Linked DNA regions of Vulgatibacter sp.. The main gene of each other region encodes a partner of the protein of the gene in region 2 in a complex. Links are inferred from orthologs where the notes say so. Each region holds a gene or a part of one and is shown on either strand. Other genes may lie near its edges. The genes, in order: accD and accB.

The links.
Region 1: the proteins of accB (region 2) and accD are in contact, whole or in part, in a solved structure (PDB 8UXZ), measured with the Escherichia coli proteins. The link is inferred for Vulgatibacter sp. from one-to-one orthologs.

The regions. Positions count from the first base shown.
Region 1 is NZ_JAWLCN010000002.1:797,680-811,969, reverse strand. Bases 11,371-14,290 are described here. They hold accD (acetyl-CoA carboxylase, carboxyltransferase subunit beta), read left to right. Parts: upstream 11,371-12,364; coding sequence 12,365-13,216; downstream 13,217-14,290. Other genes in these bases: ACESMR_RS07295 (bifunctional folylpolyglutamate synthase/dihydrofolate synthase), read left to right, coding at 13,533-14,290; ACESMR_RS07300 (YkgJ family cysteine cluster protein), read left to right, coding at 13,237-13,536; ACESMR_RS07310 (Crp/Fnr family transcriptional regulator), read left to right, coding at 11,612-12,265; ACESMR_RS07315 (DHA2 family efflux MFS transporter permease subunit), read right to left, coding at 11,371-11,494. Outside these bases: ACESMR_RS07375 (protein kinase domain-containing protein), read left to right, coding at 1-741; ACESMR_RS07370 (transposase), read right to left, coding at 770-1,495; ACESMR_RS07365 (DUF6178 family protein), read right to left, coding at 1,730-3,409; ACESMR_RS07360 (hypothetical protein), read right to left, coding at 3,413-3,835; rpmB (50S ribosomal protein L28), read right to left, coding at 4,053-4,244; ACESMR_RS07350 (hypothetical protein), read right to left, coding at 4,424-5,761; purN (phosphoribosylglycinamide formyltransferase), read right to left, coding at 5,758-6,408; purM (phosphoribosylformylglycinamidine cyclo-ligase), read right to left, coding at 6,442-7,488; ACESMR_RS07335 (zinc metalloprotease HtpX), read right to left, coding at 7,553-8,452; ACESMR_RS07330 (hypothetical protein), read left to right, coding at 8,655-8,939; ACESMR_RS07325 (hypothetical protein), read right to left, coding at 8,955-9,359; ACESMR_RS07320 (hypothetical protein), read right to left, coding at 9,426-10,034; more of ACESMR_RS07315, read right to left, coding at 10,094-11,370.
Region 2 is NZ_JAWLCN010000001.1:680,162-694,251, forward strand. What follows is about bases 6,929-9,648. They hold accB (acetyl-CoA carboxylase biotin carboxyl carrier protein), read left to right. Parts: upstream 6,929-7,902; coding sequence 7,903-8,394; downstream 8,395-9,648. Other genes in these bases: efp (elongation factor P), read left to right, coding at 7,046-7,618; accC (acetyl-CoA carboxylase biotin carboxylase subunit), read left to right, coding at 8,414-9,648. Outside these bases: ACESMR_RS03115 (sigma-54-dependent transcriptional regulator), read left to right, coding at 1-300; type IV pilus assembly protein PilM, read left to right, coding at 645-1,712; ACESMR_RS03125 (PilN domain-containing protein), read left to right, coding at 1,746-2,297; ACESMR_RS03130 (type 4a pilus biogenesis protein PilO), read left to right, coding at 2,320-2,928; ACESMR_RS03135 (pilus assembly protein PilP), read left to right, coding at 2,928-3,512; type IV pilus secretin PilQ, read left to right, coding at 3,553-5,748; ACESMR_RS03145 (hypothetical protein), read left to right, coding at 5,768-6,472; ACESMR_RS03150 (roadblock/LC7 domain-containing protein), read left to right, coding at 6,572-6,928; more of accC, read left to right, coding at 9,649-9,784; ACESMR_RS03170 (tetratricopeptide repeat protein), read left to right, coding at 10,155-13,274; ACESMR_RS03175 (translocation/assembly module TamB domain-containing protein), read left to right, coding at 13,503-14,090. UniProt on the Escherichia coli protein: This protein is a component of the acetyl coenzyme A carboxylase complex; first, biotin carboxylase catalyzes the carboxylation of the carrier protein and then the transcarboxylase transfers the carboxyl group to form malonyl-CoA.

The DNA.
Region 1 (14,290 bases), on a different replicon or contig from region 2:
CCGCCGATGATGCTCAAGGTGGCGCAGCCGGGCCTGAGCGCCGGCGCTCGCGCCCTGGCTGGCGCCCGCAGGATCCCCGCGCTCGTGCTGGTCGTGCTGGCCCTCGTCGCCGGCGGCGGCGCGGCAGCCTGGGCCCTCGTTCCCCGCGGGCATGCCGACACGCTCGAGGAGGCTCTCGCCGCTGGCCGCGTCGACGAGGCGAAGACCATCGCCGAGGCGTGGCTCGCGAAGGAGCCCACCGATCCCCAGGCATTGGCCTACCGGGGCAGGGCCCTCGCCTTCGCCGGGCAGCTGGACGAGGCCTACGCGGCGCTGGGCAAGGCGCTGGAGCGCGAGCCGGATCTCGCCAGGGTCGAGGGCGTCGCCAGGGCCGCGGTGCGCACCCTCGATCGCAGGGAGGCGGACCGCTCGCTGGTGATCGAGCACCGCACCGCGGCGATGGAGCGGGCGCTCCTCGAGGCGACGCGCTCGATCCGCTACTGGGAGCGCTGGCACGCGGCGCGGACGCTGGAGAAGCTCGGCCACGGCAGCCGGATCGACTGGGTCGAGGTCTACCTCCTCGACGCCCAGCACGCAGGCTCCTGCGGCACGCGCATGCGCGCGGCGCGGGAGCTGGCGAAGCTCGGCGACCCGCGGGCGGTTGAGCCGCTGCTGCAGGTGCGCGGGACGAAACATCCCGAGTGGGCCTGCAACCTCGATCAGGTGATCGACCAGGCCGTGGCGCAGCTCCGGGGCGATTGAGGTCGCGCGATGCGGCGGTGTCCTCCCGTCACGCCGGAAAGGCGAACGCTGGCGCCGTCTTCTTCGGGCGTGCCCGCCGCCAACCCTTCTCGAGGAGCCAGCTGGCCGGCGCGGTCACCGGTGGACTGCCGTCGTCGAAGGTCCGCCACCACGCCGTCTCGTCGCCGAGCTGCTCGTGCGAGACGGCGAAGCGATCCACGTAGCGCGCGACTGTGCGCCCCTGCCGCTCGGCGTGGATGCGCGTGTTGCCGAGGACGTAGTCGATCGCGTTGCGGGCCTCAGTCGGCGAGCCAAGTGCGTGTGCGTGGAAGCGATCGGCGAAGACCTTGCCGGCGCGGCCCATCAGCCGGTTGAGCCCGCGCGCGATCCGCACGCCGAGGCCCTGCATCGCGCTCGAGAGCGCCTGCGTCCCGTTCGCCTCGACGATGAGATGGAGGTGGTTGCCCTGCACCGAGAAGTGCGTGATCCGCGCGCCGAAGCGCGCGACCGCAGGACGGAAGGCGCGGAGGAGCACGCGGAAGCTCCGCTTCGACTGCATGCTCCAGACGTGGTCGAGCACCCGCCAGGTGACGAGCACGGGGTGGTCCTCGCCGAGCACGGGACGGCGGCGGTGCTTCACCTGCGGCCGCGGTGCGACGCGCTTGCGCCCCGCGCCCTCCCGCTCCCCGCCATGCGTGAAGCGTTTCTTCAGCGGAAGGTCCTGCTGGCCCTTCTTCCGGCTCCGCCGCCGCTTCGCTCCGAGCATCCGTGCCATCACCGCCCCCACGGTTGAATAGGCATAGAATCCCATACCGCTCGATCTACGAATAGACCCCGGCTGGGTCAGCAATCGGGGGGCGAACCGGCAAGATGGAGGACGAATCGGCCCATCGACACGCGGCCCAGCGGCATGAGACGACTCCGCCCTGCCGGGTGCCGGTCGGCAGCTTTCGGCGGCTCCGCCGCCGGCACACCGGCCGGCGGCGCTCGTTTCGCCCCCGCGCCCCGCTCAGCCCGGCACGATCAGCGGCGCAGCGAACCGCGCCTCCACCGCGTCGAAGCCCTCCGCATTCACCTGCGGGCCCAGCTCGCCTTCGAGGCGCGCCAGCGCCGCGTCGGCGAAGAAGCGCGGGGCGTCGCCGCCGCCGGTGCGCTCCTGCCAGCGCTCGAGCGCCGTGCTGCGGAACGCAGGCAGGAGCCTCCCGTCCTCGTCGAAGATCGCGCGCAGCGCGTCGCCGAGGCGGGCCGCCGGGAGCGGCTCGAAGGCCCAGGGCAGGCCGATCGCCTCCCGCGCCGCGGCGGTAGCGAAGAGCTCGCCCCATCGCACCCGGGCCAGGCCCGCCTCGCCCCAGGCGGCGACGACGTGGGGGGCGGCGGCGTCGGTCTGCAGCCCCGCCTGCGCGAAGCCCTGTGCCACCGCCTCGATCCGCTCGAGGGCGGCGCATCCGCGCTGGAGATCGGCGAGGGTCGCGAAGGGACGCTCCCGCTGCGGCGCCGCAGGCCCGTCGAGGCCGCCATGGTAGCGGGGCCGCCGCCGCAGCAGCGCGGCGAGGGCCTCCGCATCCGGCATCTCGGGCAGCGGCAGCACCGCACCGGGCAGCCGGATCGGCAGGGCCTTCACCATCTTCTCCGCCCGCCACTTCAGCTCCAGCGTGCGGGTGAAGCCTGCCTGGAAGATCTTCTTCGGCGCCACGGTGGCGAGCAGGGCGGAGGCCTGCACCGGATCCTCGCCGCCGGCGAGATCGGCGAGGCCGAGCGCCAGCGTCTCGCGCACCGCGCGGACCTGCTCGTGGACCGCGTCGAGATCGCTCACGTCGATCCGGTCGGCGACGATGGCGGCATTGAGCACCGCGAGGATCTGCAGCTGCAGGGCGTCGCGCGCGTCGTCGGGGACGAGGCCCATCGCGCGGTCGAGGAGGGATCCGCGCTCGAACTCGGCGAGGAAGAAGCCCGGGGCACTCGCCGGCGCGCCGCCCGGCGGCGGCAGCGCCTGCTTGCGATCGAGCCGCGCGTAGAGCGACACCGCCTCCTCGGGCGAGGGGAAGCCGAGGTCCGCCATGCGGGCGTTGCGCCAGCGGTAGGCGGTCTCGGAGAGCTCGCTCTCCAGCTCCCAGCGCACGGCGTAGAGCATCCGCGCCGCCTTGAAGGGATCGTCGGCGTAGAGCTCCTGGATCACGCGGCGGGCGGCGGCGTACTCCACGCCCTCCTCGTTGTAGACGAGCATGAAGCGGCCCTCGACCGTGCGCTCGATGGTGCCGTCGACGTCGTCGCCGGGCTCCCCCTCCTCCTCGAGATCGAAGATCTGGACGATGCCGCGCAAGAGCAGCTCGAGCACCTCGATGTCGAGCACGGCGAGCTTCTCGCGGTAGGCGTCGTCGTCCTCGCCGCGGGCGAGGCGCACCCAGAGGAGCAGCTCGCTGGTGTCGAGGGTGTCACCCTTCCAGGCGTCGAGATCGACGAAGGCGCGGAACTGCTCGGGGGAGGCGAGCTGCACCAGCGGGCCCGCGTCGCTCTTCCCGATCTCCTGCACCGCGAAGTACAGGTCCTCGGCGGGAAGGGAGCGCACCAGACCCTGCGGATCGGCCGCGTCGTAGACGACGTCGAGCTTCTTCTTGCCGCGGGCCCGGGCGAGGGCGGCCCGCTCCGCCCGCATCCACTGGCGGGAGAGCAGCGAGGTGTTTTCGGCCACGGTCTACCTCTCGGAATTTCGCCGTAGGGTCGGGGCCGGGCAGGCCCCTTCGGCAACGGCGAAGCAGGTGGTGCGGTCGGCGCTGCAGCCCGGCGCGCAGGCGACGAGACCGTCCGCACGGAGGCTGCACGTCGGCGGCGCGCAGACCTCGCCGCAGGCGTCGCCGGCGACGACGAAGCTGGTACAGGCCTGGCCGCCCTGTTCCACCGCCAGGCCCTGGCAGGTGGTGGTGCCCGCTTCCGAATCGATCACGCAGCGTTCGGGCGGGCAGGGCGCCGCCTCGCTCACCAGGGTGCGGGCGGTGGCTGCGAGATCGCAGACCGGCGGCCCGTTCGGTTCCGGGCCGAGGGAACCTTCGTCGTCCTCGCTCACGCCGCAGCCGGCGGCGAGCAGGAGGAGAACGAGGGACGAGCGGATCGGGATCATCGACGCACCAACGACCAGCGGCCGGAGGCGGCGGGCGCTTGCCCGACCACGACCGGCCGAAGGTTGGCGATTGCTCGCGAAGAAAAAGGACGGGCGGGAGGTACGGGGACGAGGCGACCCGACGTCACCCCGCGGTCTCTGGCCCCGAATGGCCTCCCGGCCCGCCCAACGGTCTCGCGCCGCCCACGAAAGGTGGCGCCAAAAACCGTGAACCGGCTCAGCCGGCCTTCTCGATCTTGTTCGCCTTCAGGCAGCGGGTGCAGATACGCACACGCATCGGGCGGCCGCCGACGTTCGCCTTCACCCGCTGGAGGTTCGGCAGCGACCGGCGCTTGCTCTTGTTGTTCGCGTGGGAAACGTTGTTTCCTACGAGCGGACCCTTGTCGCAGATCTCACAACGGCGCGCCATCTCAGACTCCATACATCGGGACGCCATCCCGGCGGCCCGGAAATCATCACGCCCACCCAGTCACCCGGGGGGCTTCAGGAAGGCGCGGAAGGTAACAGAAAAATCGTATCGATCAAGCGCTGTGAAGAAACGCTGCCGAATTTCGGGGGATTCCCTCGGAAACCCCGGCGAAACATGGATCAAACGCTCTTTTTCTCGCGGCCCGTGATCGCCTGGATCGCCTGCGCGAGGCGCCTGCCCGCGAGAAATGCCCCTTCGAGGCCGAGGCCCGGCAGCAGCTCCGGCCCGCCGAGGAGCACCCCGGGAAGCGCCGTGCGGGGCGAGACGCCCTCGAAGCCGAAGGGGCGCTCGCCCGCCAGCTCGTAGCGGGCGGGGTGGCTGGGCGGCGTCGCCTCGTGGCGGACGTGGCGCCGGTGGAAGGGGAGGACCTCCTCGAGGATCGCCTCGAGGGCGTCGCCCCCAGCGGTGGAGAGGGCGGTGAGGATCTGCAGCGAGGGATCCTCCTTGCCGTCGCTCCGCAGGGCGGGGCGCTGCTCGAGGAGCACCTCGCCGCCGCCGAATCCAGCGACCACGGCGAGGGGGCCGAGGCCCGGCGGCAGACCTTGCGCCGCGAGCACGATCGAGCGGAGGTGGAGGGGCGTCGCGGTCGCAGCTTCCGCCTGGGCCGCGAGCTTGTCGCGCCTGCGGCTCTCCGGGAGCAGCGCGACGAGCTCGCTCGCAGGTAGCGCCGCGATAAGGGTGCGGGCGCGCCAGAGCTCGCCCTTGATCTGCAGGCCGGCGAAGCGGCTGCCTTCCAGGGCGATCTCGTCGACCTTCGCCACCAGGGCGTCGCCGCGGCGGGCGCGGACATGGCCCACCAGATGCGCGGCGAGGCCGCCCTCGGGGAGCCGGTGGAAACCGTGGAGCAGCGGCGCGGTGGCGCGGGCGAAGGCCACCGCGTTGGGCGGCGAGGCGTCCGCTGCGGTGAAGTGGTGGAGGGCGAGGAGCGCCGCCTCCATCGGCCCGGCGCCGTCGAGGACGAGGGGCGCCTCGAGGAGCGTGCGATTGGAGCGGCGGTGGCGCCAGGAGGCGAAGCGCTCCCCGAGGCCCTGGGGGAGGAGCGGGCCGCCCACCGCCGGGGCGAACTCCTCCACCGAGGCGGCGAGGCGGGCGAGGGCGCCGGCCACACCGGCGGCCTCGCCGCCGAAGGCCCGCTGCAGCTCGCGCTCCTCGCGGAGCTCGAGGCGGGCCCTGGGCAGCACGACCTGGGCGGAGATGGGCTGGAGCGAGCGGTTCACCACCGCGGCGAGGCTGAGCTCGTCGAGGCTCTCGCGGAGCGCCGGCAGGATCTTCGTCGCCGGGAGGAGCTCCGGCGCGAGGGGCAGGCGGAAGCCGCCCGACTCGTAGCTGCCGGGAGCGGTGGGCGCCACGTGGAGCACGCGCAGCCCCCGCTGCGCGAGGAGCGCCGCCGCCACCACGCCGGGGAGCGCGCCGCCGAGGACCGCCACGTCGTAGAGCTGGGTGGGCCTGGCACTCATGCGCGCGCCGGTACCTGGAGGAAGGCGTCGGGATCCCCGGGCGGCAGCTCGAGGTGGACGCGCCGCCCCTCGAGGCGGACGCGCCCTTCGGCGAAGAGGCCGACCACCCAGGGGAGGAGCCGGTGCTCCTGCCGCTGGATCCGCGCGTGGAGGCTCGTTTCGTCGTCGGTTGCGAGGATCGGCACCGCGACCTGGGCGACGATCGGGCCGGTGTCCGTCCCCTCGTCGACGAGGTGGACGGTGCAGCCGGTGATCCGTGCGCCGGCATCGAGCGCCTGCTTGTGCGAGGCGACGCCGGGGAAGGCGGGGAGCAGCGAGGGATGGACGTTGAGCAGGCGCCCGTGCCAGCTGCGCACGAAGGCGGCGCTCAGGATCCGCATGAAGCCGGCGAGGACCACCAGCTCCACCCCGTGCTTCTCCAGCGCCGCCGACACCTCGGCGTCGAAGGCCTCGCGCGAGGCGTGGGTCCGGTGCGGGATGCAGACGGTGGGGATGCCTGCCGCCTCCGCGCGCTGCAGGGCGAGGGCGCCGGGCACGTTGCAGATCACCACGGCGATTTCGGCGCGGACCGCGCCGGCGCCGATCGAGTCGATCAGCGCGGCGAGGTTGGTTCCGCTTCCGGAGGCGAGGACGCCGACGCGCAACATGGGGCGCACCCTACCACTGCTCGGGGCGCTTGCTCACGCGATGTGCAGGACGTCGCAGGTGGCCTCGCCTTCGCCCTGCTCGATCACGCCGATCCGGCGGGCGTCGATGCCGCGGTCCTGCAGGAGCTCGAGCGCCTTGGCCTCGTCGCCTGCGGGCACCACCACGGTGAAGCCGATGCCGAGGTTGAAGGTCTGGAGCATGTCGTCCCAGGGCACGTCGCCGCCCTGGCGGATGAGGCCGAAGATCGCCGGGATCTCCCAGGTGCGGGCGTCCAGCGTCGCCTTCGTGCCGTCGGGGAGGGTGCGGGGCAGGTTGCCCGGGAGGCCGCCGCCGGTGATGTGGCTCATCGCGCGCACGTCGACGCCGGCCTTGCGCAGGGCGAGGGCGTCCTTCACGTAGATCTTCGTGGGGGCGAGGAGCACCTCGCCCAGCGTCCTGCCGCCGAGCTCCGCCGGCTGCTCGTCCAGCGAGCGGCCCTCGTGCTCGAGCAGCACCTTGCGGGCGAGCGAGTAGCCGTTGGAGTGGAGGCCGGAGGAGGGCAGGCCGATGACCACGTCGCCAGGCGTGACGCGCTTGCCGTCGACCAGCTCGCTCTTCTCCACGATGCCGACGCAGAAGCCGGCGAGGTCGTACTCGCCCGGTGCGTAGAAGCCCGGGAGCTCCGCGGTCTCGCCGCCCACCAACGCAGCGCCGGCGAGCTCGCAGCCCATGGCGATGCCGGTGACCACGTCGGCAGCCTGGTCGGAGGAGAGCTTGCCGGTGCCGAAGTAGTCGAGGAAGAAGAGCGCCTCGGCGCCGGTGCAGGCCACGTCGTTGACGCACATGGCCACCAGATCCTGGCCGATGGTGTCGTGGCGGTTGGCGAGGAAGGCGACTTTGAGCTTGGTGCCCACGCCGTCGGTGCCCGAGACGAGGATGGGCTCGCGGTAGCCGGTGGGGAGGGCGACGAGGCTGGCGAAGCCGCCGATCCCCGCCATCACCTCGGGGCGCATGGTGCGCTTCGCGGCGGGCTTGATCCGCTCGACCAGGCGATCGCCCTCTTCGATGTCGACGCCGCTGTCCTTGTAGGTGATGGCCATGTGCCCTCCAGGCGGGAAGGCGGCGGCTGTTAGCAGAGGGGCGAGGGGGATTCAAGGGACGCCGTCACCGCCAGGCGCCCCGGCCTGTCGTCCGCAGCCGCGCCACCCGCTCCTCGGTGGGCGGGTGGGTGGAGAAGAGGGCGTTGAGGCCCCGGCGCGAGAGCGGGTTGACCATCCAGAGCGAGGCGGTGGCCGGGTGGCGATCGTCGGGGAAGCGGCGGGCGCCGTTCTCCAGCTTCTGGAGCGCGTCGGCCAGCGCGTCGGGGTCGCCGGTGAGGGCGCCGCCGGAGCCGTCGGCGCCGTATTCGCGCGAGCGCGAGACCGCGAACTGGAGCAGCATCGCGGCGAAGGGGGCCACGATCGCCATCGCCAGCAGGTAGAGGCCGCCGCCCTGCCGCTCGTCCCTGCCGGCGCCGAGGATCGCGCCCCAGCGCACGATCGCCGCCAGCGAGACGATCATGCCGGCGAGCGTCGCCGCCACGGTGGAGACGAGGGTGTCACGGTTCTTCACGTGGGAGAGCTCGTGGGCCAGCACCCCCTCGAGCTCCCGGCGATCGAGGAGGCGCAGGATCCCCGTGGTCACCGCCACCGCCGCGTGCTCGGGGTTGCGGCCGGTGGCGAAGGCGTTCGGCGCCGGGCTCTCCACCAGGTAGATCGGCGGCGCCGGGATCTCCGCCTTGCGGGCGAGGCGCTCGACCATCTCGTGGATCTCGGGGGCCTGCTCCCGGGGCAGCGGCTGCGCCCGGTAGGCCTTGAGCGCGATCTTGTCGCTGAACCAATAGGAGACGCCGTTCATCACCAGGGCGAAGATCGCGGCGAGGAGCAGGCCCTGCGAGCCGCCGAGGAGCTGCCCGATCACCAGCACCAGGGCCGTCATCCCGGCGAGGAGCACGCCGGTCTTCAGCCAATTGGCCAGGCCGCGGCTCGGCCCCCTGCCACCGCGGCGCGCACCGCTCCATTCCATCGTTCGCGTCGCCATCCCCTATCGATGGGGACGGGGCGCGCCGATCGCACGGCGACCGGCGCGGTGCGGATTCGGCTTCGCGCCTGTTGCCTGCAGGCGCTGCAGGTGCGAACAGAGCGGCGAAAGGAGAAGGGCGGGGCGCGTCGCCTTGCCCCGCGACCCAATGAACGAGAGAGCAAGCGAGCGTGGCACGAGCGGGAAGGTGATCGTCGGGTCGATCGCCCTGGTGGTCGTCGTGGCGGTGGCCGTCCTGGTCTTCTTCCGCAACACCCGCGACGAGCAGGCGCTGCTGCAGATGGATCCGGAGCGGCGGGCGCAGCTCTATGCAAAGGAGCTCGGCAGGTTCCGGGAGCTCTGCGCCTCGGAGCCGCCGGTGGAATCGCCGAGCAATTGCCAGGAGGCAGCCCGGCTCCTCGGGGCGTTTCCGGAGTGCGACGCGAGCTGCCGCGAGACGATCGAGCGCGCCCGGCAGCAGCTCCCGCGCTGAGCTGCGGCCTCGCGCCTACGGACATCGGGCGACATGCGAGTCGCCGTACGCCACGCCGCTACAACAGGGTGGATTGTCGATCCGCGCGCGGAAGCATTCGCCGTCCGCGATACCGCAGCCCATCGTCGGCTCGCCCTTCGGCTCACCGCCCTCGGCGAGGGCAACACAGACGTGCACGTATTCGCGGTCGGTGATCGTCGTCCAGGGCTCGGTACAAAGCTCGTCCAGCAGCGACGGCGCGCTCCAACACACCATCGACTGCTGCCAGCCCTCCGGGACACAGAAGGTCTCGGCGCCGTATGGTCCGGGGACCTCCGCCGGCAGTGGGAAGCAGTCGTCACGCGCTTCTGCTTCTGCCTCTGCCTCTCCTTCTGCTGCCGTGGTGCCGCACGCGTAGACGAGCAAGAGGATGAGAGGCAACAGCCTGCCTAGCATACGTGTCTCCTTCGTTCGATGAGGGCGCAAGGTCGAACTTCTCGACGACCGCTACTCGCAGATCCACAGCGGGACCGTCGAACCGTTCCAGGTGAAGGAGATCCCGTTCGCCTCTCCGGCGACGAAACCGGGCAGCGCCGCTGCTCCTCCGCAGCGCTGCAAGTCACGCCAGTCCGGTGCTCGGAACTGCGTGCCGTCGGGACAGGTGATGGTGAGCGCCTCGCCGGTCCGCGCCGAGCTGAAGGTGCCGCGATCGGTCTCGATGACGAGCTCCGTCGCGCTGGCCCCGACGTCCGCGCAGAGCGCGTCGCTCGGATGGAGTACGCGGAAGGCCCAGCTTTCCACCTCGACAGCGTTGCCGGGCACCGTCGCATCGAACTCGACCTTCGTGCCTGCGGCGAAGGAGCAGCTGGTGCGCTCCGCATCGAAGATGCCGACCTCCCCGTGGCTCGGCCCGCAGGCGCTGGTCGTCATCGCCGTGTCCTTCCAGCAGTTGTCGCCAGCAAGCCAGGCGCAATCGAGCGTCGCAGCTTCGCCACCGCCGCCACTCCCTCCGCCGCCTGCACCACCGGACGCGTGCTCGGCGCCCTCGTCGTCGCCGCCTCCGCAGGCTGCGACCAGGGTCGCGAGAATCACCGCGCCAACGAACCTCGAGTGCATCGTCTTCTCCCTGTGTACTCGAATCGTACACGATTTTCCCTGCGGGAGAGGACGGCGGCCTACCGCTGCGGCGATGAACGCGGAACACCCGCCGGCCCACGTGCCAGCGAGGCGGCAGCAGCGAGCAGCCCCGCCCCGGCGCCGAGCAGCGCGGCGATCTGCATGCCGTGCGCAGCGCCGGCGCCGTTCGCCGGCTCGGCCCCAGCCGCCACGAAGGCAGCGGCGCCGATGGCGTTGCCGACCAGCATGCCGGTGACGCGCACGGTGGCGAGGAGCCCGCCTGCGGTGCCGAGGCGGTCCGCGGGCACCGAGCCCATCAGCGCCGTGTTGTTCGGCGACTGGAACGTGCCCACCGCGAGGCCGATGCCGCCGAGGCAGGCGGCGATCCCCAGCGGCCCCGTCCGCTCGGCCACGAGCCCCAGCACGAGGAGCGCCCCCGCGGCGAGGAGGGCGCCGGTGGTGGCGATCCAGCGGGTGGAGCCGCTGCGATCCACCGCCGCCCCGGAGATCGGCGAGACGAGGGCCAGCGTCACCGGCAGCGCGGTGAGCACGAGGCCCATCTGGCGCGTGTCCAGCCCCTGCGCCTGGGTCAGGTAGAAGGGCATCACCAGGTTGACCGCGCCGACGGTAATGAAGACGAGCAGGCCGGCGAGGGCGCTGCCGGTGAAGACGCGGTTGCGGAAGAGGGAGAGATCGATCACCGGCGCCGGGTGGCGCCGCTCGACCTGCACGAAGGCGATGCCGCACACGAGCGCGGCGAGGCCCAGCCCGAGGACCGCAGGGGCGAGGAAGCCTTCCCGGCCGCCGAGGGAGAGGGCGAGGGTGAGCGCGCCGAGGCAGAAGGCGAGGAGCACCGATCCCGCCACGTCGAATCGCTTCGTGCCGCTGCTCCCGCGCCCCGGCACCGCCCGGAGGACGACCACCGCCGCCAGCACGGCGAGCGGCACGTTGGGCAGGAAGATCCAGCGCCACGAGAGCGCGTCGATGACGAAGCCGCCGATGGCGGGCCCCGCTGCCAGGCCCGCGCTCACCGCGAGGCCCACCCAGCCCAGCACCCGGCCGCGCTGCGAGAGCGGGAAGACCTCGATCAGGATCGCCGGCCCGGCGGCGTTCATCATCGCGCCGCCGATCCCCTGCACCACCCGGGCGCCGACCAGGAAGGGGAGGGAGGTGGCCGCGGCGCAGGCGGCGCTGGCGAGGGCGAAGATCCCCAGCCCCACCGCGTAGACCCGGCCCCGGCCGACCAGATCGGAGATCCGACCGGCATTGAGCAATAGGCCCGCGAGTGCGAGGAGGTAGGCGAGGACGACCCACTCCACCAGCCCCAGACCCGCAGCGAATTCGTCGGCGAGGGTCGGCAGCGCCACGTTGACCACGCTGGCGTCCAGCGTGGACATGAAGGTGCCCACCGCCACGGCGGCGAAGGCGACGTGGCGATGGGGGTGGCCTTTGTCGTCCATTGGATGGCGAGGAGCCGAGCCTTTTCGCGGGAACGATGCAATCGGATTCACCCCACGTTGATCTTTGGAGGGAGCGTCTGCAATCTCCCCGGGCAAACGCCGCCACGCGAGGGTCACATGTCGGGCGAGGATCAGCTGTTTCAGCGGTACGGCCGCGTTTTTCCTGCAGGTTCGGTGCTCTTCCGCGAGGATGAGCCCGGCGGGGAGATGTTCGTCATCCAATCCGGCGTGGTCCGGATCACCCGCCGCTCCCGGGGCAAGGAGAAGCTTTTGGCCACCCTGGGGCCGGGCGAGTTCTTCGGCGAGATGTCGATCATCTCCAGCAGGCCGCGCACCGCCTCCGCCGAGGTGGTCACCGAGGCCCGGATGCTCGTCATCGACGCGAAGACCTTCGACGCGATGGTCCGCAGCAACGTCGAGATCGCGGTGCGGCTGATCAAGAAGTTCGCCGAGCGGCTCGCCGAGGCGGACGCGCAGATCGAGAACCTCCTCCTCCGCGACGCTTCGAGCCGGGTGGTCCACCACTTCGCGCGGCTGGTCGCGACCCAGGGACGCCAGAGCCCCGACGGGACCCACGTGCAGGTCAACGTGGCCACGCTTCCCTCGCTCCTCGGGATCGAGCCGGACCAGGTCGACGACGTCCTCGCCAAGATGGGCCGCGCCCGGATCTGCCTTCCTGCGGATGGGGGCTACGTGGTGCCGAAGCCCGAGCAGCTCCACGACTTCCTCGACTTCCTCGAGAAGCGCGAGCGCTACGCCGGCCTGGCCTGAAGGCGCCTGACGCGGCGCGTCGCCCTCCCTTCGCAAAGCATGTAGGTTGACGCGCCGCAGATTGCCCCCGCCCGCCAGACGGTGTAGAGACGCGCGCCTATGGCATGGTTCCGCAAGGAGAAGCCCAAGGTCGCCGCGCCCGCCGTGGACATGCGCACCCGCCCCAGCCGGATGGAAGGGCTGTGGGCGAAGTGCGAGGGGTGCGGCGAGATCCTCTACCGGCAGGAGTTCGAGAAGAACTTCAACGTCTGCCTGGTGTGTGGTCATCACGCGGTGCTGCCGGCGCGCCGGCGGCTGGAGCTCGTTCTCGACGAGGGGTCGTTCGAGGAGATGGATCGCGGCCTCGCGCCGAAGGATCCGCTCCAGTTCAGCGATTCGAAGAAGTACAAGGATCGCGCGAAGGCCACCTTCAAGGCGATCGGCGAGCGGGACGCGTTCATCTCCGGCGTCGGCCGCATCGACGGGCAGCTCGTCTCGGTGGGCACCTTCAACTTCGCCTTCATGGGCGGGTCGATGGGCTCGGTCGTGGGCGAGAAGGTCACCCGCGTCTTCGAGCGCGCCATCGACCGCAACTGCCCGGCGATCGTCTTCTCCGCCTCCGGCGGCGCCCGCATGCAGGAGGGCATCTTCTCCCTCATGCAGATGGGCAAGACCTCCGCGGCGATCGCGCGCTTCCGCCAGATCGGCAAGCCCTACGTCAGCGTGATGCTCCACCCCACCACCGGCGGCGTGGCGGCGTCGTTCTCCTGGCTGGGCGACGTGATCCTCGCCGAGCCCAAGGCGCTGATCGGCTTCGCGGGCCCCCGCGTGATCGAGCAGACCATCCGGCAGAAGCTCCCCGAGGGCTTCCAGCGCTCGGAATTCCTGCTCGAGCACGGGATGATCGACAAGATCGTCGCCCGGCGCGAGATGAAGGAGCAGCTCTCGCGGATCATCGGCCTCCTCGGCTGACGCCCGCGCGCGCGTTCCGCATGGAGTGCACCTGCTGCGGCGCCTGCTGCGTCGCACCCGACATCGCCGCTCTCGACAAGCCCCTCGGCGTGCGCTGCCCGCACCTGACCGAGGGGAACCTCTGCGGCATCTACGAGAACCGCCCGCAGATCTGCAGGGACTACGCCGCCGATCGCCTCTGCGAGGAGATCGCGGCGCCGACCCTCGACGAGCGGGTCGCCCGCTACCTGGCGGCCTTCGGCTTCGAGGAGGAGGCAGCGCGCAACCGCGCCGCCGGCGTCACCTCGATGCGCAGCGCGCGGCTCAAGGTGGTGGCGTGAGCGCGGCGGAGGCCTTTCTCGCGGCGCTGCCGCAGAGCTCGATCCGCCTCGGCCTCGAGCGCGTCGCCGCCGCCTGCACCGCGCTCGGCATGCCGCAGGGCCGCTACCCCGCGATCCTCGTCGCCGGCACCAACGGCAAGGGTTCGACCTGCGCCTTTCTCGCGCGGGCGCTCCAGGCTGCGGGCCTTCGCGTCGGGCTCTACACCAGCCCGCATCTCGTCTCCTGCAGGGAGCGGATCCGCGTGGACGGGGCGCCGATCGCCGCGGCCGATCTCGACGCGGCGGTGGAGCGGCTCCGCGCCGCCTATGTGCCTGCACGCGAGGCGGGCCATCCCGATGCGCTCAGCTACTTCGAGGCGATGACCGTCCTCGCCTTCGACCACTTCGCGCGGGCGGGGATCGACGTGGCGGTGCTCGAGGTGGGCCTGGGCGGGCGGCTCGACGCCACCAACGTGCCCGGCACCGATCTGCGGGCGACGGTGGTGACCAGGCTCGGCCTCGACCACGTCGAGTGGCTCGGCCCCACCCTCGAGGCGATCGCCGCGGAGAAGGCGGGGATCGCCCGGCCCGACGTGCCCTTGATCAGCGCGCCGCAGGCGCCCGCCGCGGCGGCGGTGCTGCGCCGCGAGGCGGGGGAGCGGGGCGCGCCGCTGGTCGCGGTCGGCAGCGACGTCACCCTCGTGCCCGGTGCGGATGGTCTCGAATACGAGGGGCGAAGCTGGCGGATCGAGGGAATCTCCCTGGGCCTGCGCGG
Region 2 (14,090 bases):
CGCGAGCTGGAGAACGCGATCGAGCGGGCGCTTGTGCTTGCGGAGGGGGAGGAGCTCGGCCCGGAGGCCTTCGATCGGCTCCGGTCCGCAGAAGCCCGGTCGTCGCTGGCGAAGGGGGGGAGGGCGGTGCTGCTCGACGACAGCGAACTCTCGATCAAGCAGGCCGTGCGCCGAATCGAGGAGGAGCTGATCCGGCGCGCCCTCGAGCATACCGGTGGCAACCGGACCCGCGCCGCACAGGTGCTGGAGATCAGCCACCGGGCGCTGCTCTACAAGTTGAAGGAGTTTAGAATTCGCTGACGCGTGTGAGTGCATGTCTCCCATGGATATGGGGTGCGCAAGAGAGCGTGTTGCTGCAGCTGCGTCGAGGCTCCGCTTCGCGCGGCCGGGAACTTGACCCTCGAACGGTCTCGCTCTAGTGTCGCGCGGCTTCGCTGGCCGCGAGAAAAGGCGGTCCGTCCGGTCGAGCAGGGGGGCTCGGTTGGACGGTGGGCGGGCGTCCGTTGCCGGGGGGCGACCGGTGGGTCATCCGCTTATAGCGGGAGAAAAATCCCCAAAAGGCTCGCGGACCTACAGGAATTTTGCACCTTTCTGGGGCGGTGCTAGGATGCGCCGCAGTTGCACGAACAGCGGCGAGGATCGCAATGGCCAAGGGCAAGCTGGCGCTGGGACTCGATATCGGGTCGAGCTCCGTCAAGATGGTCCTGCTCAAGGAGTCGAAGCGCGGCTTCGAGCTCGCACATTTCGGCATTGCGCCGATCCCTTCCGAGGCGATCGTCGACGGCGCCCTGATGAACTCGACTGCCATCGTGCAGGCGATCCAGGAGCTGGTCGCCGCCCAGAAAATCAAGCACAAGGAAGTGGCGCTTGGCGTTGCAGGCCACTCGGTGATCATCAAGAAGATCCAGCTGCCGGTGATGAGCCAGGAGCAGCTGGATGAGGCAATTGCCTTCGAAGCCGAGCAATACATCCCGTTCGATATCAAAGACGTGAACATCGACACCCAGATCCTCACGCCGCCGGGTGACGAGGCGGACGGGGTGATGGACGTCCTTCTTGTCGCGGTGAAGAAGGACATGATCAACGACTACACGTCGGTGATCGCCGAGGCGGGCCTTACTCCAACGATCGTGGATGTCGACGCCTTCGCGGTGCAGAACGCCTACGAGACCGCCTACGGGATCCCACCTGGCGAAACGGTCGTGCTGATCAACGCCGGCGCCTCGGTGGTCAACATCAACATCCTGGCCAACGGCATCACTTCCTTCACTCGCGACATCACGTTGGGCGGCAACCTCTTCACCGAAGAGATCCAGAAGCAGCTCAACGTCTCGCATGACGAGGCGGAGGCGCTGAAGGTCGGTGGCAGCGCAGGTGGTGACGCGGACGCGGTGGTTCCCCAGGAGGTCGAACGGGTGATCCAGGGCGTCGCCGAGCAGATGGCCGGAGAGATCCAGCGGTCCCTCGACTTCTACGCGGCTACCGCTGCCGATGGCCGAATCAGCCGCGTGCTCCTCTCCGGCGGTACGGCCCGCATCCCCGCGCTGCAGCGCACCATCGCGCAGCGCTGCGGTGTTCCGGTCGAAATTCTCAACCCCTTCCGCAACATCGAGATCGATCACCGTCGCTTCGACCCCAAGTACATTCTGGAAGTCGCTCCGATGGCAGCGGTTGCGGTTGGATTGGGCCTTCGCAAGCCCCACGACAAATAACGGTCGCCAAGGCTCACGCCAGCGAGGCTGCGCATGATTCGGATCAACCTCCTCCCCGTCCGGCAGGCAAAGAAGAAGGAAGCGGGCCAGAAGCAGCTCGCCATCCTCGCCGGTTGCGTGCTCGCGGTGCTGGGCGGCAACTACTTCTGGTACTCGAGCCTCGACTCGACCCTTACCGAGAAGAAGCAGGCGGTCACCAAGCTGCAGGCGGAGATCAAACAGCTCGACCAGATCATCGGCGAAATCACGAACATCAAGAAGGACCAGGCGGATCTCGAGGCGAAGCTCGCGGTCCTGGATCGCCTGCGCAAGGGGCGCACCGGTCCGGTGAAGATGCTCGATGCTCTCGCCACGCTGATGCCCGACCGCGTCTGGCTCCGCGAGGTCGATGAGAAGGGTGGCACGCTCACGCTGCGCGGCGCCGCCATCACCAACGAGGACCTGGCGGATTTCATGCGGGAGCTCAAAAAGAACGCCTTCTTCAAGGAGCCGTCGCTGAAGCGGGCGAGCCAGGTCGACGACCGCGATGCCGGCTCGCGGGTGATCCAGTTCGAGCTCTCCTGCGCCATCAATTATTCGGCCTGATCGGCTGCAGCACGAGGATTCCATGGAGCAGCTGATCGACAAGATTGCCAAGGCGCCCTGGGGCACGAAGATCGGCATCGTGGTGCTCATTGCCGCGGTGACCACCGGCCTCAACTGGTACCTCTTCACCGACGATCTCGAGATGCAGATCGAGCGGACGGAGGAGCAGCGCAAGAAGCTCGAGGGCGACTTCATCGACAAGCAGCAGATCGCCGACAACCTCAACGAGTACCGGCGGCAGAAGGAGCTCCTCGAGCAGAAGCTCGAGGCGGCGCTGCAGGAGCTCCCGCAGGACAAGGCGATCGACGAGCTGCTCCGCCAGATGAACGACGTCGGCGTGAAGGCCGGCCTCGAGATCACGGCGGTCGAGCCGCAGCCCGAGAGCAAGGAGCAGTTCTTCGCCCGGATCCCAGTGAAGATGAAGGTCGCGGGCAACTATCACGAAGTCGCGGTCTTCTTCGACTCGGTTGGCAAGCTCAAGCGCATCGTCAACGTCACAGACATCAAGTTCGCGCAGCCGACCAAGCGCAACGAGAAGATGGTGCTCGCTGCCGAGTTCCAGGCGACGACCTTCCGCTTCCTCAAGCCGGAAGAGATGGCGCCGCCGGCGAAGCCCAAGGGAGCGAAGTGATGCGGAGGCTCGATTTTCTCGCCGTGACGCTCGGCGCCATCGCGCTCGCTGGATGCGAGGACGCGCCGAAGGCCCCGCCGAAGCCCGCGGCCCCTGCTGCGAAGGCCAAGGCGGCGGAGCCCGCAGTCGCTGCCGAGGCGGCTGCTGCGGGTGAGCAGGCGCCGATCGTGGCTGAGTACGTTTATACCCCCATCGGCAAGCGGGATCCCTTCCGGTCCTTCTTCGACTCCTTCGAGCCGGTCGAGCCGCAGCAGAACGTCGACGCGAAGTGCGGGCTGCTCTGCCAGTTCGAGCTCGACCAGCTGCGCCTCGTCGCTGTGGTCTCCGGCGTGGCCAGCCCGCTGGCGATGGTCGAGGATCCGGACGGGCGCGGGCACATGGTCCGGCGGGGCAGCCACGTCGGCAAGCGCAGCGGCCGCATCTCCGACATCCGCCGGGACCGGGTGGTGGTGACGGAGCTGCTGCGCAACAAGCAGGGCCAGATTCTTCCGGTGCAGACCGAGATGCCGCTCCGCTCGCAGGATGGCACTCGGGACAAGCCGAGCAACGAACTGATCGATCTCAGCATGGCGGACGGCCGCTGAGCTTCGGCACGGCGCGCAGGTTGGAAACGGGAGCTTTCGGATGAGCCAGGTCTTCAACAAGGTGGGAGCTGCCGTCGGCGCGGCGGTGCTGCTGCTCGCGGCCGGAGCCGGTGCTGCAGGCGCGCTGGACCCGAACGTGGTCGTCCAGGAGCTGCGGGAGGGCACGGCTGCGAGGCCTGCCCAGCGGCTGGTGGATGCGAAGGTGCGTTCGGTCGGCGGCGGCACGCGGATCGACCTCGTCGCCGATGGCGGAGTCGGTACTTACGAGCTGGTGGAGCTGGCGAATCCGCCGCGCCTCGCCCTCGACCTGCATGGCGTGAAGATTGCGCCACGTTCGGGCAAGTCGCTCGGTGCAGGCTCGATCCGCGGCGTCCGCTACGGCGAGCACGAGGGCAAGGTCCGTGTGGTCATCGACGCCGCTGCCGATGCGCCGATGCCGAAGTATCGGATCGACCGCACGGCGAATGGGCTCGCGGTTCGGTTCGAGGGAGCGGCGGTGGCCGTAGCCCCTGCCGAGGCGCCGAAGGCCGGCCGTGTCGTGGTCCGGGACGTGGCGTTTGCGGGAGAGGGGGCCTCGCAGGTGGTCGGCGTCGAGCTCTCGAAGCTCGCCGGCTACGAGGTCACCCGTCCCGATGCCAACACCGCCGTGCTCACCGTGAAGGGGGCGACGCTCCCCGCGGAGCTGGTGCGCTCCCTCGACACCGCCGCGTTCAACGGCCCGGTGCGCACAGTCTCCTCTTTCGTCGACGCCCGCGATGGCTCGGTGAAGGTGGTGGTCTCCCTCGCGCAGGCTGCCGAGGACAAGGTCTCGGTTCAGGGCTCGAAGCTCAGCTGGTCGTTCGATGCGAGCGCCCTCGCCGAAGTGATCGACGAGTCGGGTAGCGTGATTCGCAGCGCGCCGGTGACCGCCGCTGCGGCGCAGGTTGGGCAGGCGAGCAAGGGACAGTACACCGGCCGCCGCGTCTCCTTCGAGTTCAAGGATATCGACATCCACAATCTGCTCCGCGTGATTGCGGAGGTGTCGAAGCGGAACATCGTCGTTTCGGACGACGTGAAGGGCAAGATCACCGTTCGGCTTCGCAACGTGCCCTGGGACCAGGCTCTCGACCTGGTGCTCAAGACCAAGGGGCTCGGCAAGGAGACCACCGGCAACATCATTCGCATCGCGCCGATGCAGCAACTTGCGGCGGAGCGTGATGCCGCTGCCAAGGCTGCCGAAGCCCGGGAGAACTCCGAGCCACTCAAGGTTCGGATCATCCCGGTAAATTACGCTCTCGCGAAGGACGTCGAAGCCAAGGTCCAGGATCTGCTCACGAAGCGCGGCTCGGTGACGATCGACGACCGGACCAACACACTCATCGTCCGCGATATCCAGGACACCCTCGGCCGTGCCGAGAGTCTGGTGCGCACCCTCGATACCCAGACGCCGCAGGTGCTCATCTCGGCCCGCATCGTCGAGGCCTCCTCGAACTTCAGCCGCGATGTCGGCATCCAGTGGGGTGGAAACCTCACGGCTAGCTCCGCGCTGGGCAACAGCACGGGCCTCGCCTTCCCGGCGGAGGCTTCGGCCCGCGGCGGTGTGCCTGGGGCGTTCGGCGGTGGCTTCGGCGTGCCGACCCAGCCGAACTGGGCCGTCAGCCTCCCCGCTGCGATCGCCGAGAACCAGGGTGGCGGCATCGGCTTCTCCTTCGGCTCTGCAGGCAGCGCCGCGATGCTCAACATGCGGCTCACAGCGCTCGAAACCGAAGGTGTCCTGAAGACGGTTTCCGCTCCGAAGGTCACCACGCTCGACAACAAGGAAGCGATCATCGGGCAGGGCATCTCGATCCCCTTCTCCCAGGTCTCCGCTGCCGGCGTGAACACGGTCTTCGTCGAGGCGAAGCTCGAGCTGAAGGTTACGCCGCACGTGACCTCGGACGGCTCGGTGCTCCTCAAGATCAAGGCGACCAACAACCAGCCGAACGACACCCTCACCGGCGCCAACGGTCAGCCTTCGATCACCAAGCGCGAGGCCGAGACCGAGGTGCTCGTGAAGGACGGCGACACTACGGTCATCGGTGGCATCTACACCCGCAAGACCGCCGAGAACCTCGCCCAGGTCCCCTTCTTCGGCGACATCCCGATCCTTGGGTGGCTCTTCAAGAGCCGCAACGTGGTCGACGATCGCACCGAGCTGCTCATCTTCATCTCGCCGACCATCGTGAACCGTGACGCCTCGGTCGTCGTCGGCAACTGAGTCCCGTACGGAGTCTGCAATGCGGAAGAACCTGATTCGTATCGGTACGGCGCTCGCCGGCTTCATCGCGGCGACCCTCGGCCTTGCGGCCTGCGGCGTCGACAGCAGCCCCTCGATGACCATCGAGGGCTTCCACAGCATCAAGCTGGAGGCGGACGGCTGCACGTTCAACACCGACATTATGAGCACCGGCGGCACGTTCGACGCCGGGGCGTCTGCCCAGGGTGGCGGCGAATTCTTCACCTGGATGCGCATCCACAACTCGATGCAGTCGACCGCTAGCGACGAGGAGTGGGAGGAGCGCCAGGACACCAACTGGATCCAGCTCACCGAGGTTCGCATCCGCTACCAGAACAAGGGTGCGTGGTCCTTCCTCCCGGCGAAGCGCACGATCCCCACCGGCATCGTGATCGACAGCTCGGCTGAGCTCTACAAGTCGGTCGCTCCCTTCGACCAGGCGATGGCGCAGCTGATGATCGACGGCGCGAACGGTGTCGCTTCGCCCATCCCGAACCCGGGTGACTGCGCCGACCTGATCGTCACGATGCAGGCTGCCGGCGTGATGGGCGACGGCAGCGACATCGAGTCGAACGAGATCGACTACACCGTCTCGATCTGCAACCAGGTCGTGGGCTGCCCCGCCGGCTGGATCCCCACGGGCTGCTCCTTCGTCCAGCCCGACGGCTTCACCTGCGAGGAGCCCGAGGCTCCGACCGGCGGCTGATCGCACCACACGCCGTACCCACCACCGCCCGGGCTGCTTGACGCGGCGCCGGGCGGTTCTGTAGCTTGCGCCCGCGTTTGGCGCCGGGAGGGAGCCTGGATGGGGTTTCGCGAGAGCCTCGAAGAGGTGTGCGCAGTCGAGGGTGCGGTCGCTGCCAGCGTGATGGGCTTCGACGGCATCGCCATCGACACCGTGACGCCAGCTGCGCCCAGCGTGGACCTCGAGGCGCTGCTGGTCGAGTACGGCGGCATCCTCTCCCACGTGAAGCAGGCCGCCGAGATCCTCCAGACCGGCAAGGTGAACGAGCTCTCGGTGGGCACCGACCGCCTCACCACGCTCCTACGCCCGATCAACCCCGAGTACTTCCTCGTCCTGGCGATGACGCCGGACGGGAACCACGGGAAAGGTCGCTACCTGCTCCGCGTTAACGCTCCCAGGCTGCAAAACGAGTTTTGATCGGGTAAAGGGCTCAATCCTGCCCGGCAGTCAACCGGCCGGCCCACCGCGCATCCCGCGGGGCCGGCCCTGTAGATCCGAGGAAGCCGCCAAAGGCTCCCCGCACGAGAGGCTCAGATGGCCGACATCATCGATACCAGCGCGTTCCGGAACGGTCTCAAGATCGAGATCGACGATCATCCGTACGAAATCGTCGAGTTCCAGCACGTGAAGCCGGGCAAGGGCGCGGCCTTCGTGCGGACCAAGTACAAGTCGCTGCTGAACGGCAACACCCTCGAGAAGAACTTCCGCTCCGGCGACAAGTTCGTGAAGCCCGACATCGAGGAGAAGTCGATGCAGTTCCTCTACAAGGAGGGCAGCGACTACCACTTCATGGAGCAGAAGACCTTCGAGCAGACCTTCGTTCCCGAGGAGAACCTGGGCGACGCGAAGAACTTCATGAAGGAGAACACCGACGTCCAGATCCTCTTCTACCGGGGCAAGGCGATCGGCGTCTCGGTGCCGAACTCGATGGACCTCAAGATCGTCAAGTGCGACCCGGGCATGAAGGGCGACACGGTCACCGGCGCGATGAAGCCTGCGACCCTGGAGACGGGCTTCGTGGTCAACGTGCCGCTCTTCATCGAAGAGGGCGAGACGATCAAGATCGACACCCGCTCCGGCCAGTACCTCACCCGCGTCACCGGCTGATCAGAAGCCGACGCTGGAAGAGAGAAGGGCGGACCTGCTCGCACCCCGAGCGGCTCCGCCCTTCGTCGTTCCTCCCGCCCGCAAGCTCCCGCCCTCCTGCAGCGCTCCCGCCCGCAAAGCGCACGCCAAGAATGACGCACCGCGTCCCCTAACCCCGCGCCGCGGCTGCGGTTTGCGCAACAAAACGCTGGCGCCCACGGCGTCCCTCCGTAGAATGCGCGCCCTGTAACGACTGCCGGCCGGCGCCCCCGCGCCACGAGGCCGCGTCTCCGCAGGAGGGGACCTTGGACGTCGAAAAGCTCAAAGCGATCGTCGCCGCGCTGGAAGGCACGGAGATCACCCGCTTCGACTACAAAAACGGCGAGGAGCGCCTCCTCATCCGCCGTGGCCACGAGCCGATCTACACCCACGTCGCTGCGCCCACGATGCAGATGGCGACGCCGATGCCCGCGCCTTCCGCCGGCTCGATGCCCTCGAGCCCCGGCATGGCCGCTGCCCCCGGCGCCCCCGCCGCCGCAGAGAAGCCCGCTGCGCCCGGCATCATCGTCACCTCGCCCTTCGTCGGCACCTTCTACCGCTCGCCCTCGCCGGACGCCCCGCCGTTCGTCGACATCGGCCAGTCGGTGCGCAAGGGCCAGGCGCTCTGCATCGTCGAGGCGATGAAGCTGATGAACGAGATCGAGTCGGAGGTCGCCGGCAAGGTGGCCGAGTGCTTCGTCCAGAACGGCCAGCCGGTGGAGTTCGGCGAGCCGCTCTTCCGCATCGAGCCCGCGTAAAAGGCCAAGGGGACCACCCGTGTTCAAGAAGGTCCTGATCGCGAACCGCGGCGAGATCGCGCTTCGCGTGATCCGCGCCTGCCACGAGCTCGGCATCGAGACGGTGGCGGTCCACTCGACCGCGGACGCCGAGTCGCTGCACGTGCGCTTCGCCGACCAGGCGATCTGCATCGGCCCTCCTTCCTCGAAGGAGAGCTACCTGAACGTCCCCGCGGTGCTCTCCGCCGCGGAGATCTCGGGCGCCGACGCGATCCACCCCGGCTACGGCTTCCTCTCGGAGAACGCCGAGTTCGCCGAGGTGGTGCAGAACTGCGGCCTCGCCTGGATCGGACCCAGGCCGGAGATCATCCGGCTGATGGGCAACAAGGTCCGCGCCCGCGAGGCCGCCACCGAGGCGGGCCTGCCGCTGCTCCCGGGCAGCAAGCAGGCGCTCAAGGACGCCAACGAAGCCGTGGAGATGGCGAAGAAGATCGGCTTCCCCGTCATCCTCAAGGCAGCTGCCGGCGGCGGCGGCCGCGGCATGAAGATCGTCCGCGAGCCGGGCATGGTGGCCCAGGCGTTCAACACCGCCTCCGCGGAAGCGGTGGCGGCGTTCGGCGACGGCTCGATGTACATCGAGCGCTACGTCGAGAAGCCGCGGCACATCGAGATCCAGATCGTCGCGGACGAGCACGGCAACGTGGTGCACTTCGGTGAGCGCGAGTGCTCGGTGCAGCGCCGCCACCAGAAGCTGATCGAAGAGGCCACCTCGCCGGCGCTCACCCAGAAGATGCGCGAGAAGATGGGCGAAGTCGCCGTGAAGGCGATGAAGCGCATCAAGTACAACAACGTGGGCACCATCGAGTTCCTGATGGATGAGCACGGTGACTTCTTCTTCATGGAGATGAACACCCGCATCCAGGTGGAGCACCCGGTCACGGAGCAGGTGACGGGGATCGATCTCCTCAAGGAGCAGATCCGCCTCGCCGCCGGCGAGAAGCTCGGGCGCACCCAGAAGGAGATCGAGTTCCGCGGCCATGCGATCGAGTTCCGCATCAACGCCGAGGATCCGGTCACCTTCGCCCCGTCGCCGGGCCGGATCACCGGCTTCCACACGCCGGGCGGGTACGGCGTGCGCTTCGACACGCTGGCCTACGAGCAGTACAAGGTGCAGCCCTACTACGACTCGCTGATCGCCAAGCTCATCTGCACCGGCCGCGATCGCAACGAGGCGATCGATCGGGGCCGCCGCGCCCTGAACGAGCTCGTGGTCGAAGGCATCAAGACGAACGCCGCCTTCCACAAACAGGTGCTCGCCTGGCCGGAGTTCCTCGAGGGCAACTACGACACCCGCATCGTCGAGCGGATCCAGCAGCACGCTTCCCGCAAGCCGATCGAAGAGACGCCCTGAGCCAACGAGCCAAGGGCCAACGAAGCGGCCGGCCGTCCCCCAGCGGGAACGGACCGGCCGCTCTCGTTTCCACCCGGCCCACGGCGCGCCGCACCGCCTGTAGCAAGGCGCACCTACACCGGGAAGATTGGGCGGCTGCCTTCGACCCGCACGCAGGGTCCGGATTGGCCCGCCCGACTTGCCTTGACGGCGCAAAACCCTTCCCTTACGCTTCCAGCCTGCCGCCGCTGCTCAAGGGCGCGCCCAAGCCTTTGAAACCGTTGCCGAATCTGGTCCCCCGGCCGGATGGGGTAGGGGGTACCCCTGGCAAGCGGTTCGCGGCGGCGTGCCTCGCCTCGCAGTCTTCGGCAGGACGGGACTCCGATCGCCGATGGACAAGACGAAGATCACCCAGGTAGCGACGAAGTTCGTCCAAAAGGGCCAATACGACAAGGCCATCGCGGAGTACCGCCGGATCCTCGAGAAGGACCCGCGGGACGTCCGTTCGCTCCTCAAGATCGGCGAGCTCCAGCAGAAGAAGGGCGACAACGACGCCGCGGCCTCGACGCTGCTCGACGTGGCGAAGACCTACGCCACGGACGGCTTCTTCCTGAAGGCGGTGGCGGTCTACAAGCAGGTGCTCAAGCTCGCGCCCGGCCGCGTGGACGTGATCTTGCGCCTCGCCGAGCTCTACCAGCAGCTCGGCCTGATGTCGGACGCGATGGCGCAGCTCCAGGCCGCCGCCGCCCACTACGAGAAGTCGGGCGATCCGAGGGAATCGGCGGAGATCGTCCGGCGCATCATCTCGATGGAGCCGGAGAACGTCGCGCTCCGCCTGCGCCTCGCGGACCTCCTCGCGAAGACGGACAAGTCCGCCGACGCGCTCAAGGAGCTGCGCAGCGCTGCGGAGAAGCTCCGCGGCTCGAGCCGGATCGAGGACTACCTCCGCGTCGGCGAGCGCATCGTCCAGCTCGATCCGAAGGACCAGGATCTGGGCCGCGAGCTGGCCCACGCCTACGTAGCGAAGAACGACATGCGCCGCGCGCTGGAGCGGCTGCAGATCTGCTTCCAGGCGGATCCGAAGAACACCGAGACCCTCGACCTGCTCGCCCGCGCCTTCGTCGGCGTGGGCCAGCGGGCGAAGGCCGCGTCGGTCTACAAGGAGCTCGCCCGGGTCCACCGCGAGCGCGGCCGCGGCGCCGACGAGCAGGCTGCCTGGCGCAAGGTCCTCGAGACGGCGCCGGACGATCCGGAGGCCCGCAGGGCGCTGGGCGGCGGCCCCTCGGCCCCGCCGGTCGCGCCCCCGACGGCCCCAACGGCCCCGACGCAGCGCCCAGCAGCCCCGCCGCGCCTCGAGGTCTCCGCTGCACCGCTGCAGCCCGCCACACCGCCACCTCCGCCGCCGTCCGGCTCCTGGCCGACGGCAGCTGGTCGCGTGCCGGTGGTGCCCCGCGCCGAGCCCTCGCAGCCCCGCCGCGTCGACGTGCCCCGCGCCGAGCCCTCCCAGCCCCGCCGCCTCGAAGGCTCCGCCCCCCGCGAGCTCTCCTGGCCCGCAGGCTCCCGGCCCGAGCCCTCGCAGACGAGCGCCGTCGGCGCCACCTCGCCGCTGGCCAAGCTCCTCACCGAGACCGACGTCTTCGTGAAGTACGGCCTCTCCGACAAGGCCCGGCTCCACCTCCAGCGGATCTTCGCCCTCGATCCCGAGTGCGTCCCCGCCCACGAGAAGGCGGTCACGCTCCTCCGCGGCCGCGATCCCGCAGGCCTCCTCACCTCCCTCGCGGCGCTCGCCCGCCTCTGCGTCCGCAACGGCGAGATCGAGCGCGGCCGCCCGCATTTCGAGGAGCTCCGCTCCCTCGCGCCGACGCACGCCGAGGTGGTGAACCTCGGGCCGATCTACGCCTCCGCCGTCCCGGTGCAGGAGATCGACGACGACCTCATCCTCGCCACCGGCGCGGAATACGGCGAGAACGGCCTCCCCCTCGCGGACGAGCCGCTCCTCCTGCCCATCGACGGCGGCGAGGAGCAGGTGCTCCTCGAGGCCGGCGCCGTCCCCGCCTTCGCCCCGGTGAACGAGGACGCGCTCTTCGCCCTGGCCGGCGCCCCTGCGGACGACGTGGTCGACGAACCGCTCCTGCAGGCGCCCGAAGACGAGCCCCTCGCCACCCGCTCGGCCATCGAGCGGCACGAGGCGGCGCTGGCGCTCCTCGCCCGCGACGAGCGCTCCCACGGCCCCGCGGACGAATCGACGATCGACGTCGAGGTCGTCGGCCCCGAGCAGACCATCGATCTCGTCCTCGATTCGGGCGACGCCCTCGACGACGACGTCACCCGCGCCGCGCCGGACCTCGGCGACGCCGAGGGCCGCACCGAGCTCGCGCTCCTCTCCGTCGCCGGCTCGACCACGCTGGCCCACGACGCGGAGCTCACGCCCTTCGCACCACAGCACGACGGCCCCACCGACGAGATCGACGTCGACGCGATCACGGCGCGGCACGAGGGCCACGACGGCGTGCACACCCCCGGCCTCTCCTCCTGGCCGGCGGAGCCGGGCCTCGCCCCTGAGCCGTCCGCGCGCCCGCGGCAGAACCCCGCCAACCCCTGGCGCGTGGGCGACCGCGAGCTCTCCTCGATCGTCACCGAGCTGGACGAGGCCGAGTTCTACCTGCAGCAGGGCTTCCTCGACGAAGCGGAGGAGCTCTTCCGCGCGGTGGATCGCCGGGTCCCCGGCCACCAGCAGGCCGCTGACCGCCTCGCCGAGATCGCCGCGCGCAGGCGCGAGCAGGAGGCGGAGCTGGACCAGACCCCCGGCGCCGAGGCCACGGTCTTCGATCGCGCCGCCCCGCCGCAGACCTTCACCGGCACGCCGGCCCTGGACGACGCCCTCGCGCAGGGCTCGCTCACGCCGCCGCCGCTCCTCGCCGAAAAAGAGGAGCTCTTCGATCTCGGCGCAGCCCTCGCCGAGGAGCTCGGCGAGGACGAGCCCCTCGCCGCGGTGGAGTCCTTCCAGTACAAGGCCGAGGACGTCCTCGAGGAGTTCAAGGCCGGGGTCGCCCGCACCGTCCGCCCCGAGGACGTGGACACCCACTACAACCTCGCCATCGCCTACAAGGAGATGGGGCTCCTCTCCGACGCCGTCGACACCTTCGAGCTCGCCCTCTCCGGCTGCGAGGGTGAGCCCCGCGCGGTGGACTGCGCCACGATGATCGGCATCTGCCACGGCATGCTCGGGCAGCACGAGCGCGCGGTGGCGGCCTTCGAGAAGGGGCTCGAGGTGCCGGGCCTCCAGCCGGAGACGGAGAAGGCGCTTCACTTCGAGATCGCGCAGGCGTACGAGGCTGCCGGCCAGTTGAATGAAGCCCTCGCCGCCTTCGGCCGCGTCGCGCGAATCGACGGCGCCTTCCGCAACGTGAAGGCGGAGATCGCGCGGCTGGTGGCGGCAGGGGCGGTGCCCAGGCAGATCGAGCCGCCGCCGCCGGTGGACCTCGCAGCCCGCAGGGCCGGTAGCCGCTAGGAGCCCGATGGATCGCAGCGCCGCCACGCCCCTGGACCGCCGGGCGGCGCGTCCCTCCCGCCCGGGCATCATCGGATGCGCTCGCGTGTTGGCACCGCCGGCCCCCCTGTCGCACCTGCAGGGCGATAGCGTTCGGCGCAAGGGCCCGAGAATCTCTCCGAGCCCGCTCCGTCGAACGAGGGGCATGCACCATCCGACTGCTCCCAGGAGGGGCCTGGACCGCCCGCCGTGGTCCGCCGCAACGCCTTGAAGAGCCGCTGGGCCCTCCGCTTCCTGCTCCTCGTCGGCGCCGCAATGGCTGCCGTCTCGCTCGTGTTGCGCACGAGCTGGGCGGGCAACCAGCTCTGCACCACGGCGGCAGGCGTCCTCACCCGCCTCCTCGGGCAGGAGGTCGCCCTCGAGCGCTGCGAGCTGGAGCCGCTCGCCTCGACGCTGGTGGTGGAGGGGATCCGCGTCGGCGGCGGCACGGACGAGCGCCCGGTCTTCTCGGCCAGGCGCCTGCTCGTCGACCTGGCGCCCCTCGCCTTCGGCCGCAGCCTCGGCATCGAGCGGGTGGAGATCGACGAGCCGGTGCTGGACCTCACCCTGCGCCCGGGCGAGGACGACGCCCCCGACGACGACGAGCCGGCAAACGAGGGCTGCCTCGACATCCTCCGCCGCGTGCACGTGGACGAGCTCGAGATCCGCGACGCCAGCGCCAACCTCGTCCTCCCGGACGGCTCGGCGGCGGTGGTGGAGCAGCTGGGGCTCGAGGTGCAGCGCACCCGCCGCAGCTACGACGCGAAGCTCGCCCTCACCGGCGCCTCCTTCACCACC